Regions from separate parts of the Erwinia wuhanensis genome, predicted to be linked through region 4. Evidence: predicted binding sites of a transcription regulator. Region 4 holds the regulator's gene; each other region holds the start of a gene.
What was found. The regulator CRP, encoded in region 4, controls carbon source genes, mostly activating them, when cyclic AMP is high. The targets are predictions, from matches to a motif close to ATGTGANNNNNNTCACAT.
Positions count from the first base shown of each region.

Region 1 (3,210 bases), on a different contig from region 4:
AGGCTACCGGCGCAAATTTCCCCACGCCATGCGTGGAAGCCTGGGCGCGGTGCGCGGTGCCGAAGGCGTCCATCACGTAAACGTCGCACAGCGCGGCATATTTTTTCGCCAGCGCCTCGTCATCTTTCTTTTCGCCTTTGTTAAAACGAACGTTTTCCAGCACTACCAGCTCGCCCTCGGCGATATCAACGCCTTCCAGGTAGTCTTTTTCCAGACGAACCGGAGAAGAAAGTTTTTCTTTCAGGTAGTTAACCACTGGCAGCAGGGAGAACTCTTCGTTGTACTCGCCTTCGGTCGGGCGGCCCAGGTGAGAAGTGACCATCACTTTCGCACCCTGTTTCAGCGCGGCTTCAATGGTTGGCAGTGAAGCACGGATACGTGCGTCAGAGGTGACTTTGCCCTCTTTAACCGGCACGTTTAAATCAGAACGAATCAGTACGCGTTTCCCGGCAAGATCCAAATCGGTCATTTTAATTACTGACATGGTGAGTCCTCTCGTTGATTCTCTAAATTTTAAAGGCGCAGTCCGCGCCCTGGCTGAAACCGCTGGCGGCCATGGCTAACGTCGTGTCGAGCATTCGGTTAGCAAAGCCCCATTCGTTGTCGCACCAGACCAGCGTTTTGATCAGGTGCTGTCCGCTGACCCGCGTTTGCGTGCCGTCCACAATGGCACTGTGCGGATCGTGGTTAAAATCAATGGAGACTAACGGTAGTTCCGTATAGTCAACTATACCACTAAATGCTTTTTCTGATGCGTTTCGCAGCAGCGCGTTCACCTCGCAGGCCTTTACCGGCGTGCGGACGCTGACGCTTAAATCAATGGCGGTCACGTTGATTGTCGGTACACGCACGGCGATCGCTTCGAAACGGTCATTGAATTTCGGAAAAATACGCGCGATACCCGCAGCAAGGCGAGTATCGACCGGAATTATCGACTGGCTGGCTGCGCGAGTACGGCGCAAATCAGTATGGTAAGCGTCAATAACCTGCTGATCGTGCATGGCGGAATGGATGGTGGTGACCGTTCCCGACTCAATGCCGAAAGCATCATCCAGTAACTTAATCACAGGAATAATACAGTTAGTGGTGCAGGAGGCGTTAGAGACGATCAGGTCGCTGGCCTTTAGCGCTTTTTCATTGACGCCGTAAACCACGGTAGCGTCAAGATCGTTGCCGCCCGGATGGGAAAACAGGACTTTTTTCGCCCCGGCGGCAAGGTGCGCTTCGCCGTCTTCGCGGCTGCCCCAGACGCCGGTGCAGTCCAGCACCACATCCACGTTCAGCTCCTTCCAGGGGAGATCGGCGATAGCGGCCCGATGCAGAATGCGCACAGGATCTTCGCCTATCCACAGCAGATCCCGCTCCTGACGAACGTCCCATGCAAAACGGCCATGACTGGTGTCATATTTCAGCAGATGCGCCATGCCGGCGGCTTCCGCCAGCTCATTAACCGCCACGACGGTAATCTCCGCGCGGCGTCCGGTTTCATAAAGCGCGCGCAGCACGTTGCGTCCAATGCGTCCAAAACCGTTGATGGCAATACGAACCGTCATATCACTCCTGCATCCAAATTCTGTGCAAAACCGGAGCGTTAGCCTGAGCCAGGCGTTCCCGTTTGTACAGGGAATTTTTGCGTTACCGGGCCGTTTTTCCAACGGAAAGAGGTCAGTGCCAATGCTTGTTGAAACGGTTCAGCTACAATAAAGACAATGCGGAATAATTGGAATGCGCCAGATCAATCCACAGTTTAAAAATCTGACCTGCATCACATTTAGATAAGGTTCTGTATAAAAAACAGGCCAACAACGCTCAACAAAGTAGTAAAGTAACTTTTACTGATATTTACTTTCAAGTAACCAGTTAGCGACACGATCAACGGAATTTTCTTACTTTTGCAGGTAAATATCAGAATTTTCTCTCTGACAACCGTTTCCAGGAAGGAGACGCCCACAGCAGAGCGCCGGTAAAAGCGCGGCTGGCTGTAGCGAGATCGGGAAAGATCTGGCGTCCACTCTCTGGTCACTAACCGTGCCGGAATATGAATTACAACTTGCTTTGGTATCTCTGGATTATCTGGGCTTCAGCGCTGCTCGTCTATTCCCTTAGCTGGGCGACAACGCTGTTGCTGATCCGCCAGCATCGGGGACTGTTAATGGCCGCAGCCTCCGCCATTTTTACCTGGTTTGCCTTCAGGAAATTCACGTTAAATAAGGAAATAGCGATGTTCAAACGTAAAGAGAATCCCCGTCAACCCAGCGCTCCGCTGAATTACACTTCGCCCGTGCCGCCCTCTTCCGCTTCGCTAATGGACAGCGAATTTGAAGAAAGCGTCTCTGCCGCAACCGTCGTCAGCGTCGCCAGCGCGCCTGCCACAGGCACCACCACCATCCCGGATACCTGCACCATCGTAGGTGAAATCAGCGCCGCAGGCGATATTCATATCACCGGCAGCGTTAACGGTAAGGTGAATTCAGAAAAAACCGTTTTTGTGCAGAAAGATGGGCGGGTCGAAGGGGAAATCTGGGCGCAGCGCACCGAAATCAGCGGCGAGCTGAAAGGATTATGCTGTAGTCGGGAGGTGGCCATTAACGCCAACGGATTTATGGATGGCACCATCGAGTGCGAATCGCTTTCGATCAACCAGCAGGGTAAATTTTATGGCCAGTCCAAGCCTTATAAGACGGAAAGAGAGCCGGAAAGCAACGTGGTGAAAAGCTTTGCGGAGCCGGTGATACCGCCCAGCCAGGATTTCCATTTGCGGGACACCGCGCAGTAGGTAAAAAGGTTCGCCTGTTTGCACAGGCGAACCGGATTTATTACGGCTTTAGCGATTGCCAGGAAGGTTCACCTGCTTGCACAGGCGAACCCGGTTTATTACAGCAGCTCTTTCGCTTTAGCGACCACGTTGTCTACGGTGAAGCCGAAGATTTCAAACAGCTTCTCGGCCGGTGCCGACTCGCCAAAGGTGGTCATGCCAACCACCGCGCCATGCAGGCCGGTGTATTTGAACCAGTAATCGGCGATACCGGCTTCAATCGCCACGCGCGCGCCAACCGCTTTCGGCAGTACGGCTTCACGGTAGGCCGCATCCTGCCTGTCGAAAGCATCGGTAGACGGCATGGACACCACGCGCGCCTTACGCCCTTCCGCGCTCAGCTTCTCGTAAGCACCAACCGCCAGCTCCACTTCAGAACCGGTCGCAATCAGGAT
Region 1 covers NZ_JAUJUH010000003.1:394,505-397,714, reverse strand. Annotated here, with positions in the region: gene pgk (phosphoglycerate kinase) at 1-484, opposite strand, end outside; gene epd (erythrose-4-phosphate dehydrogenase) at 507-1,553, opposite strand; gene QZH36_RS09565 (bactofilin family protein) at 2,039-2,776, shown strand; gene tkt (transketolase) at 2,875-3,210, opposite strand, start outside.
Region 1: a site for CRP is predicted at 1,754-1,771, ahead of epd (erythrose-4-phosphate dehydrogenase). Genes of this name have one in related genera too.

Region 2 (3,210 bases), on a different contig from region 4:
TTTACCTGGTTGCCTGGCTGATCACTAAATACATTGAACCGGCCGTCAGAGATACGCTGAGGAACCTTATTCTGTTCCGAGGGAAAAAGAAGGCACTGCCCAACGGCTAAGCGCGAACGGGCAGGGCGGTTGCTGGCAGAGAGGGCACAGCGGCCGTAAAGCCGTAAAAAAGGGCGCAGATGACTGCGCCCTGAGTTTATTTCACTTCGGTAATCACGCTGCCTTCATGGGTGGACGGCTGCTCTTTTGTCTTGCGGAAGAGCGCCACCGCCAGCACCAGCGCCGCGACGGCAGGTATAGCGCCGATATAGCCCACCGAGGACATGGAAAGATCCAGGCTAACCTTATTGCCCAGCAGCGCGCCCGCGCCGATGCCAATATTGAAAATACCGGAGAACATCGCCATAGCAACATCGGTGGCGTCCGGTGCCAGCGTCAGCACTTTCATCTGCATCCCCATGCCGATCATCATAAAGGCCATGCCCCAGAACAGCCCCAGCACAATCAGACCGGCCTTGCTGGCCGCTACCGACGCCAGCAGCAGCAGGCAGATCGACAGCAGTGCGATAGAGCCGGTAAGCAGCGGCGACAGGCGTTTTTCGCCGCTCTTGCCAAAAATAATGCTGCCGGTAATGCCCGCAATGCCGAAAATCAGCAGCAGAAGCGTGGCGAAGCTTTGGTCAAATCCGGCTACTTTCTCGACAAAAGGTTCAATGTAGGTAAACGCGGTAAAGTGCGCGGTCACCACGGCGACGGCCAGCACGTAAAGGCCTACCAGCGCAGGGCGGCGCAGCAGATCCGGCAGGCTTTTCAGCGAGCCGGTATGCTCCGACGGCACGCGCGGCATAATTTTTAAAATCAGACCCAGCAGCACTAAAGCTCCGACGCCAATGGCCAGGAAGGTGCTGCGCCAGCCGAATGCCTGACCGATAATTCTGCCCAACGGCAGGCCCAGCACGGAAGCCAGCGCGGTAGCGGTCGCAATCAGGCTCAGCGCCTGCGCTCTTTTACCCGGCGGGGCCAGCCTGACCGCCAGCGATGCGGTAATAGACCAGAACAGCGCATGGGCCAGCGCTACGCCCGCGCGGCTCAGCAGCAGCACGTCGAAGCTCCAGGCGAAAAAGGCCAGCACATGGCTAAAGGTAAACAGGCCAAAGATCGCAATCAGCAGCACGCGCCGATCGGTATTGCTGGTCATCAGCATCAGTGGCAGCGACATTAGCGCCACAATCCACGCATAGATGGTCAGCATAATGCCCGCCTGCGCCGATTCCATGCCGAAGCTATGGCCGATATCGGACAGCAGGCCGACAGGCATATATTCCGTGGTATTAAAGATAAACGCAGCAACAGCCAAAGCCAGAACGCGTGACCAGGCAACTTTGCGTGAAACGGTAACGGTGTTCATATCAGTCATAGGCTTCTGCTCCGCAAAACTCAAAACGCGTCATTCTAGAGCCGGCCGCATAAAATTCAATCCGAAAGTGATCGTCATCACACTTTTTACATAGTTTGAAGGTTTAGAAAAGGCTATATCCTGCTACGACGTCGCTGGCCAACAGACCTGGGGAGTTATTTGCGGGCAGGCAGCAGCATGCGGTCAGGCGTAGATGTTCAGCAAAGGAGGAAACAGATAAGCATAAAGAGAGGCGCTAACGGGGGGGCCGAGGACAGTCTTGGTTACGCTGCGTTTACCACCTCGTTGATATCAGCCGCACGCTTTTGGCTTTTCCCTTCTGGTCATTTTCAGCCCCTGAATGCATTTGCGATAAAATAGCCCTGTGAGGGGCTTTGATCTATCTTTAAAAGCCTGACGTCTGCCCATCAGTTCAGGCCCTCACACCGTTGCGGGCCATCACCAGCGGTTTAAAAGCCAGTCAGGCGGCGTGTTGACCTGCTGCCATGATCCGATCGAACACGTCTACGGCAGCGCTGGCACCGCCTGCCTGAGAGATTTCTTGCTGTAAGACGGCCAGGTTTCTCTGACAGGCCGGATCGGCGCTTATCTCCTGCGATGCCATAAGCAGACTGGCTGCAGAAAGGGTTTCCCGAGGCAAATATTTTCCTATGCCCAGCGCCTGAATCCGCCGGGCATTGAGGCGTTGTTCGGCCTGCTGCGGTACGGCTATCATCGGCACCCCGAAATAAACGGCCTCCATCAGGCTGTTCATTCCGGCATGGGTGATAAACAGGCTTGCCGCCTGTAGCACATCAAGCTGGGGTATCTGACGGTGAATTTCAATATTGGCGGGCAGCTCTCCCAGCTGGGCAGAATCGACATAGCGGCCAATAGCCATTACGACATGCCACTCGCTATTGGTGAAAGCCTGAATGCAGGTGCGGAAAAAGGCGGTCTGATGCGTATAAACCGAACCCAGCGAGATGACGACAACCGGCCGTCCTGCTGTTTTTAGTCGCCAGCCAGGCTGCGCGGCCAGTGGCCTGATTTCGGGCCCGACAAAGGTTACGCCAGGGGGAATAGTGTCTGGTTTTTCCTGAAAAGAGCGCGGAATAAAGGCAATGGCAGTATCGCGGGCAGCCAGGATGGCACGAAGATCCACGTTCAAATTATTGTCGTGCAGCATTTTTTCCAGAATCGGTATGCAGGGCCACTCTTCGCCCGACAGGCCCAGCCACTCCTCGGACTGCCCCTGATAGCTGACGTGGGTAGGATTAAGGCTGATGGCCGGAACTTGCCAAAGATGGGCGAATATCTTGCCCAGCCAGCTAAGCGGGCCGTAGGCGATAATGTCGGGCCGGTCGTTCTCAAAGGCCGCCAGCAAAGGGCGACAGGTCGCCTGTGCTTCCCGTGCCAGCTCGCGGACAACGTAGCCCATCTCCTCTGGTCGTGGCTTCTCTTTGGTAAAAGTGGGTTCAAACAGAACCGGCGTGGCGCCGCAGGAAGCGACAAGAGAGGAAAACTCTGGCGAGGTGGTATAGCTGACCCTGTAGCCCCGCGCGACCAGTGCCTTGACCAGCCCCAGGGTCGGGTTGACGTGTCCTTGTTCAGCGCAGTTAAAAATGGCCACGTGCCGTTGGGTATTCTTGCCGCTTATATTCACCGTCATAGTCAGTTTTCCTGAAAGAATGAGAGTTAAAACCGCTTTAGTTTTCCCTGTGCCCGGCCACTGTTGTAACCGCCCGTATAGCTGGCCATTGCTATCAGTCACGTTGGCTCAGGGATTCTCAAAGATATCATTCAGTTAATGA
Region 2 covers NZ_JAUJUH010000005.1:271,428-274,637, reverse strand. Annotated here, with positions in the region: gene QZH36_RS14110 (acyltransferase family protein) at 1-110, shown strand, start outside; gene QZH36_RS14105 (sugar transporter) at 197-1,408, opposite strand; gene QZH36_RS14100 (macrolide family glycosyltransferase) at 1,878-3,068, opposite strand.
Region 2: a site for CRP is predicted at 1,483-1,500, ahead of QZH36_RS14105 (sugar transporter). Genes of this name have one in related genera too.

Region 3 (3,210 bases), on a different contig from region 4:
CCATGGCCAGCAGCGCGGCCTTGCTGGCAAGGCCTTTGCCCTGATGGCCGGGCGCGATAATAATCTGAAACTCCGCGCGACGGTGAATATGGTTGATTTCGACCAGCTCCACCAGGCCCACTTTATCTTCCGCATACTCCACCACGAAACGCCGTTCGCTCTGATCGTGAATGTGCTTGTCATAGAGATCGGACAGCTCGACAAACGCCTCATAAGGTTCTTCAAACCAGTAGCGCATCACGCTGGCGTTATTATCCAGCTGGTGGACAAAATGCAGATCTTCGCGTTCCAGCGGACGTAATTTTACCGATTGCTCGGCCGATAAAGCAGGCATACATCATCCTTTGTTACTGAGGCACCAGGGCAAGCAGTATAGGGCGTGCAGCGGGCGGGAAAAAGCGGGAAAACAGCACCGCCAGCGCGCAAAGGGCTGGCGGTTGAGGAAGCGTTGCGGATCAGAAGTTGTAGCCGGCCACCAGATAGTAGCCCCAGCCGGTGGATTTCACTTCAAAATTACCCGTGCCGAAGTTCAGCTCCTGGCCATCTGCCCACTGGCCGCCGTTGTGGAAATAACGCGCCACCACGGAGTAGTGCCAGTGATCGTAAACCAGCGACAGCACGTGGCTGGAAGCGATGGAGTTGCTGGTGCGTGAAGCATCGCTCTTGTCGCGCAGATCGGAACCCCAGTCAAAGTTGGTAAAGCCGATATAGCTCAGGTTGCCGCCCCACAGCGAAGTCAGCGGCACAAAGTATTTCACCTTAAAGCGATAGCCGTCCCAGCTGTTTTCGTTAGCGGCACCGTAGTTCTCCCACTGGTATTTAGCGTACACGTTCAGCGACAGGTTGACCGGCGTGTGGGTATCGATATCGGTGCCCAGGCCCATGTACCAGGTGTTCTGACGGTTGTCGCTGTTACGGCCCATATCGTAGATATAGTTGTTGGCGAAATACCACTCTTTCACCGGCCCGATGCTCAGATCGGTATTGGTCAGTTTGTCGATGGAGAAGCGCGGTTCGATCTCCATAAACATCGGCGAGCCGTGGTCGAAAATGCCGTTGGCGTTGGAGTTACCGGCACCGAAGAAGTTGGTCAGATCCAGGTAGCCGTAAAAATCAAACCAGTCTTTTTTGGCGAAGGCTTCATATTCCAGATAAACGTCGTTGTTAAACTGCGGCCCGAACCGGGTGTGATAGCTGCCTACCACGTTAACGCTCTGGTGCCACCAGTCGGAAACGTACTGCGGCTGCTCGGGGGCAGCAAAAGAAGCGGTGCTGTATGAAAGCGCCATCACTGCGCCAGCCATCAGAGATTTATATTTCATTATATTACCACATGCTTATCGACCATTTTCTGCAGCCCGCGCGATGGTCTTATCTGTCGTTATCCGGAACGGAACAGGAAGGCGGTTTCAGTGCCGAAAGCGCCCGTATAAATGCCGGAAAAGTGTGCCGTCATCCGCGCTTAAGGAAATAGATATCGCTCACAGTTGTCAAACTCTGTTTCATTTCACTTTAATTAAAGTGTGATGTAGATCACGCAAAGGACGGAACTTAAGCGGGCTGTTGCTTGTCTGCGCCGAAAAAGCCTGTTTGTCTCCAGGTAAACGTTTGCCTGTTGAAGTAAGGGGGAATGCTGAGAAAAAGAAAGCGGTGCGGGGTAAATGTTATGAGGTTGTGTTATAAGATGATCTTATATAAAGGGCAGGTTTTTGCGCATTTTTTAGCCATGTAAAGAGAGCGAAGTTGTCAGGCGGCAGGTAACGGCCGCCCCTGTTTCACGCCATCCTGGCTGGCAGTACGGCGGCGGATAATTACCGCCGCTTTGGTTTGGCAGTCCGGCAGCGGCAGATAATTACCGCCGCTTTGGCCTTTCAATCCAACAGCAGCAGATGATTGCTACTACTGTGGCCTTTTACTCCAGCGGGGCAGATAGCTGCTGGAGCCTTTCACTCCAGCAGGGGCAGAACAGCCTCCAGCCGCCCGGCATCCTCACGGTCAATTGACGCCAGTGGCTGCGGCAGATTAACCGCTTCCGTCAGGCCCAGCCTGGCGGCCAGCGCGGCGACAACCCGCAAACTGCCATATTTTGCAAACAGCGCCCAGAGCGGGGCCAGCCGATCGGAAAGGTTTTGCGCCTCCAGCTGCTGACCCGCGGCGCTCAGCCGGATAATCCGCTGGCAAACCTGCGGAAACAGGCCGCCCAGCACGGAAAACCACAGCTCGCCGCCCGCATTCAGGCCTCGCGCGGCCAGCGCGTCGCCGCTGACGCCAATGGCTATTTTGTCCGGCAATAGCTGGCGCAGACGGTCTATCCGCGCTTTTGCCTGGGCGGCATCGTCCGGCACGCCGGGAATTTTAATAGCGGCGAGCCTGGAAAGCCCGGCGAGTCGACCATACAGCTCATCGCTGAAGGTAAATTGCGTGGTGCCGGGATTGTCATACAGGCACAGCGGCACGGAAATAGCGTCGTTAACGCTTGGATACAGCTGAAACACCTCTTCTTCCCGCAGCTTCTGGTAGGAAACTGGTGCCAGCAGCAGCGCTTTCGCACCGGCCTGCTGCGCATCTTCGGCCAGTTCCAGCACCTGACGCGTCCGCAGCGCGCCAATGCCCACCATCACCGGCACCTTTCCCGCTTCCTCGACGGCCAGCGAAACCACACGCTTTCTCTCCTCACGCGTCAGATAAGCGTAGTTGCCCGTCGAACCCAACACGCCAAGCGACGTCACTCCGGCTGCCGCCAGTCGCTGGATCAAACCGCGAAAAGCGCGCTCATCAATTTCTGTTTCATTCATTGGCGTTAAAGGGAACGCGCTGAGACCGGTAAACATAGAGGTTTCCTTAATAGCGTGACGGATAAACACGCAGCGTAGCACCAGAAGGATTTCGGTATAAGAGGGCAAACCGCAACGGGCATTTTCCCGCGGGTTCCGCCAGCTCGAAAGCAACATTTTTCCGCCGTTTAGCGCGCCCTTAATGTTGCCTTAATATTCCTGCGGGAAACTCTTCTCACCAACCTGAGGAGAACACTATGAAACAGCCGCACAGCCGTCCGCTAAGTGAATATACCGCCGTGATTTTCAGCGGCCTTGTGATCCTGGCTTTTCTGCGGGTTTGGTTCGCCGCCTGAGCCGCCGTCAGGAAAATTTTACCGAGGCGCGACAGCCGCCGGTTTGCGGCCGATTTTCGAGGAAAAACTGCGCCTTATGC
Region 3 covers NZ_JAUJUH010000008.1:227,212-230,421, reverse strand. Annotated here, with positions in the region: gene speG (spermidine N1-acetyltransferase) at 1-334, opposite strand, end outside; gene QZH36_RS18660 (nucleoside-specific channel-forming protein Tsx) at 456-1,322, opposite strand; gene QZH36_RS18655 (dihydrodipicolinate synthase family protein) at 1,947-2,831, opposite strand; gene pmrB (two-component system sensor histidine kinase PmrB) at 3,138-3,210, opposite strand, start outside.
Region 3: a site for CRP is predicted at 1,522-1,539, ahead of QZH36_RS18660 (nucleoside-specific channel-forming protein Tsx). Genes of this name have one in related genera too.

Region 4 (3,210 bases):
CAGCAGCTGAAGCGAATATACCGCCGTCACGGTAAAGCCGATCGTCGCCAGGCCGTAATATTTGCGGATCACCAGATAGCCCGCCAGCGTCAGCGTCAGCATCACCAGCAGCACAGCCGATTCCGGCACCTGAAAGCGTAGCGTCAGCGCGGCCACCACCAGCCCGCCCAGCGTGCCCAGCGCACGGTGCTGAATGCGTACCCTGGTCGCGCTGTAGCCGTTCTGGCTGACAAACATCACCGTCATCAGCAGCCAGTAAGGCTTGGGCAGATTAAAGGAGAGCGCCAGGGTGCTGGCGAAAGCGAGCATAACCGCAAACCTGGCGGCGGTGCGCAGCGCGGCGGATTTCAGCGACAGATAGCTTCTGATGGCAGATAGCAGCGGCAGTCGTTTCTGACGATCCGCCATCAGATCGCGCTGGTAAAGCGGACGCTGGGTACGCAGCACGCGGGCGATACGGCTGAAATGCCAGGCGCAAAAGTTGCCGACCGGGTTGGCGGGATGCTGGCGGGCAATTTTTTCCAGCGCCTGCAGCTGTTTATCCATGCTGAAACGTGTCGGCAGACGGTGATAGAGAATATCGTCCGCCAGCTCGCGCAGCCTGGCCGCAATGGTCTGCGCGTTCCAGCGGATCACCGCCTCGGCATGGCTCTGCTCCACCAGTTTTTGCACCTCTTCCGGCTGATGCAGGCTGACGGCGATATGCTCCTGCAAATCCAGCGCAACCTGAAAAGCGCGGGTCAACCGCTTATGGTGATTATCGTTGCTGGCGGCCAGCATGTGCATTTGCTGATAGCAGGTATTGATAAGGTCGACCGCTTTTTGCTGGCGAGCCAGCAGCGGCGGCAGCGTTTTTTCCGGGTCGGCAAGCTGCGTCAGCAGGCTGTATTTGGCCTCGCAGTAGCCGGCCAGCTCGCGATAAAGCAGGCTGAGCGTTTCCCGCATCGGCTGCTCTTTCCACAGCCAGAACCAGAACCAGTTAAAGAGGCCGTACCAGACCGTGCCCAGGATATAAAGCGACGGCGGCTGCCAGATGGGCATCCGACCGGCCAGGCTCAGGGTAAAGATGCCGGCAATCAGCGCGCCGGGCAGCAGTCTGCCATGCAGCGGGCTGATTTCGCCGGTCACGCCCAGCAGCATGGCCATGGAAAACAGGATAATGGGCAGGGGAACGGCATAGTCGCCAAGATACTGCACCAGAAAGCTGCTGAAGGCGAAAAGGCCGCCGCCGATCAGCAGACGTTTAAAGAAGCGTTTATGGGGCGTATCCAGACCGGCGATATTGCAGCAGGCCGGCACCAGCGAGAACAGCAGGCCGTTTTGCAAATTGCCCAGCAGCCAGCCGACGGCGACGGGCAGGCAAAGCACCAGCGTCTGCCGCAGGGCGTAGTTAACTTCGGGATGGTAGATGAGTCGGCGCCACATTGCTTTGTACCCGCTGAAAAGGCGCAACGAAGGCATTGCGCCATGCAATCAGAGCGGTTTAGCGTGTACCGTAGACCACGATGGTTTTACCGTGTGCGGAGATCAGATTCTGATCTTCCAGCATCTTCAGAATACGGCCGACGGTTTCGCGCGAGCAGCCGACGATCTGGCCAATCTCCTGGCGGGTAATTTTGATCTGCATCCCATCCGGGTGGGTCATAGCGTCCGGCTGTTTGGCCAGATTCAATAGCGTTTGCGCGATGCGACCTGTCACATCGAGGAAAGCTAAATTGCCCACTTTCTCGGAGGTAACCTGCAGGCGGCGCGCCATCTGTGAAGAGAGACGCATCAGGATATCCGGGTTGACCTGGATCAGCTGGCGAAACTTCTTATAGGAGATTTCCGCCACTTCACAGGCCGTTTTTGCCCGCACCCATGCGCTGCGCTCCTGGCCTTCTTCAAACAGGCCAAGCTCGCCGATAAAATCGCCCTGGTTAAGGTAAGACAGGATCATCTCTTTACCTTCTTCATCCTTGATGAGCACCGCTACCGCGCCTTTGACGATGTAGTAAAGGGTTTCTGCTTTCTCACCCTGGTGGATCAGCGTGCTTTTGGATGGATACTTATGAATATGGCAATGTGACAGGAACCATTCAAGTGTCGGGTCTGTTTGCGGTTTGCCGAGAACCATTCGCTGTTATCCTCTGTTGTTATCGTGCCTAAATACAGGGGCAGAGTTCCCTGACAGGCGTTGAAATAGTCAAGCGCTTCCCATGCAGGAAAGTTATTCGGCTCTCTGTTGAGTGCCGGGCTCGTTATGTCGTCCCGTTTCGTCTGGTCTGTAGAGTACTGACGAAATACAGCCTTGTTTGTAGCACAGCTTTGCATGGGTGTCTTCTGTTGTCTCGCTTCAGCATAGCGGGAAATCTGCCGCGCTGCTGTTTTAGTTGCCTTAAGCCGACCGCGGCTTAACTAAATGAATTAGAGGAGTTTGTTATGCAAGCGAGCGTCAAATGGGTGGAAGGGCTGACCTTTTTGGGAGGATCCTCATCGGGCCATCAGATCGTGATGGACGGCAACGCGGGCGATAAAGCGCCCAGCCCGATGGAAATGCTGCTGATGGCGGCAGGCGGCTGTAGCGCGGCGGAAGTGGTTGCCATTCTGCAAAAAGGGCGTTTCACGGTAGAGAACTGCGAGGTGAAGCTGACGTCAACCCGGCGCGAGAAACCGCCGCGTCTGTTTACCCGCATCAACCTGCATTTTATTGTCAGCGGCAGCGGGCTGACGGATAAGGCGCTGGCGCGCGCGGTCAGCCTTGCGGTCGGGAAATATTGCCCGGTCGCGCTGATGCTGGGTAAGGGCGTGACCCTTACCCATAGCCATGAGATGGGCGTTACTTGATAGCTTTGCCTTCCATCAGGCGCTTGACCAGCGGCCCCATAATCAGCTCCATTGCCAGGCCCATTTTGCCGCCCGGCACCACCAGCGTGTTGATATGGGAGATAAAAGAGCCTTGCAGCATCGCCAGCAGATAGGGGAAGTCAATCTGTTCCAGCGCCTGGAAATGGATAACCACAAAGCTCTCGTCAAGCGAAGGAATGCCGCGCGCGGCAAAAGGGTTGGACGTATCCACGGTAGGGACACGCTGGAAGTTAATATGGGTGCGGGAAAATTGTGGCGTAATGAAGTTAATATAATCGTCCATTGAGCGCACCACGGAATCCATCACCGCCTCGCGTGAATGACCGCGTTCGCTGGTATCGCGGATCATTTTTTGGATCCACT
Region 4 covers NZ_JAUJUH010000009.1:50,338-53,547, reverse strand. Annotated here, with positions in the region: gene QZH36_RS19165 (YccS/YhfK family putative transporter) at 1-1,425, opposite strand, end outside; gene crp (cAMP-activated global transcriptional regulator CRP) at 1,484-2,116, opposite strand; gene QZH36_RS19155 (OsmC family protein) at 2,422-2,826, shown strand; gene QZH36_RS19150 (phosphoribulokinase) at 2,819-3,210, opposite strand, start outside.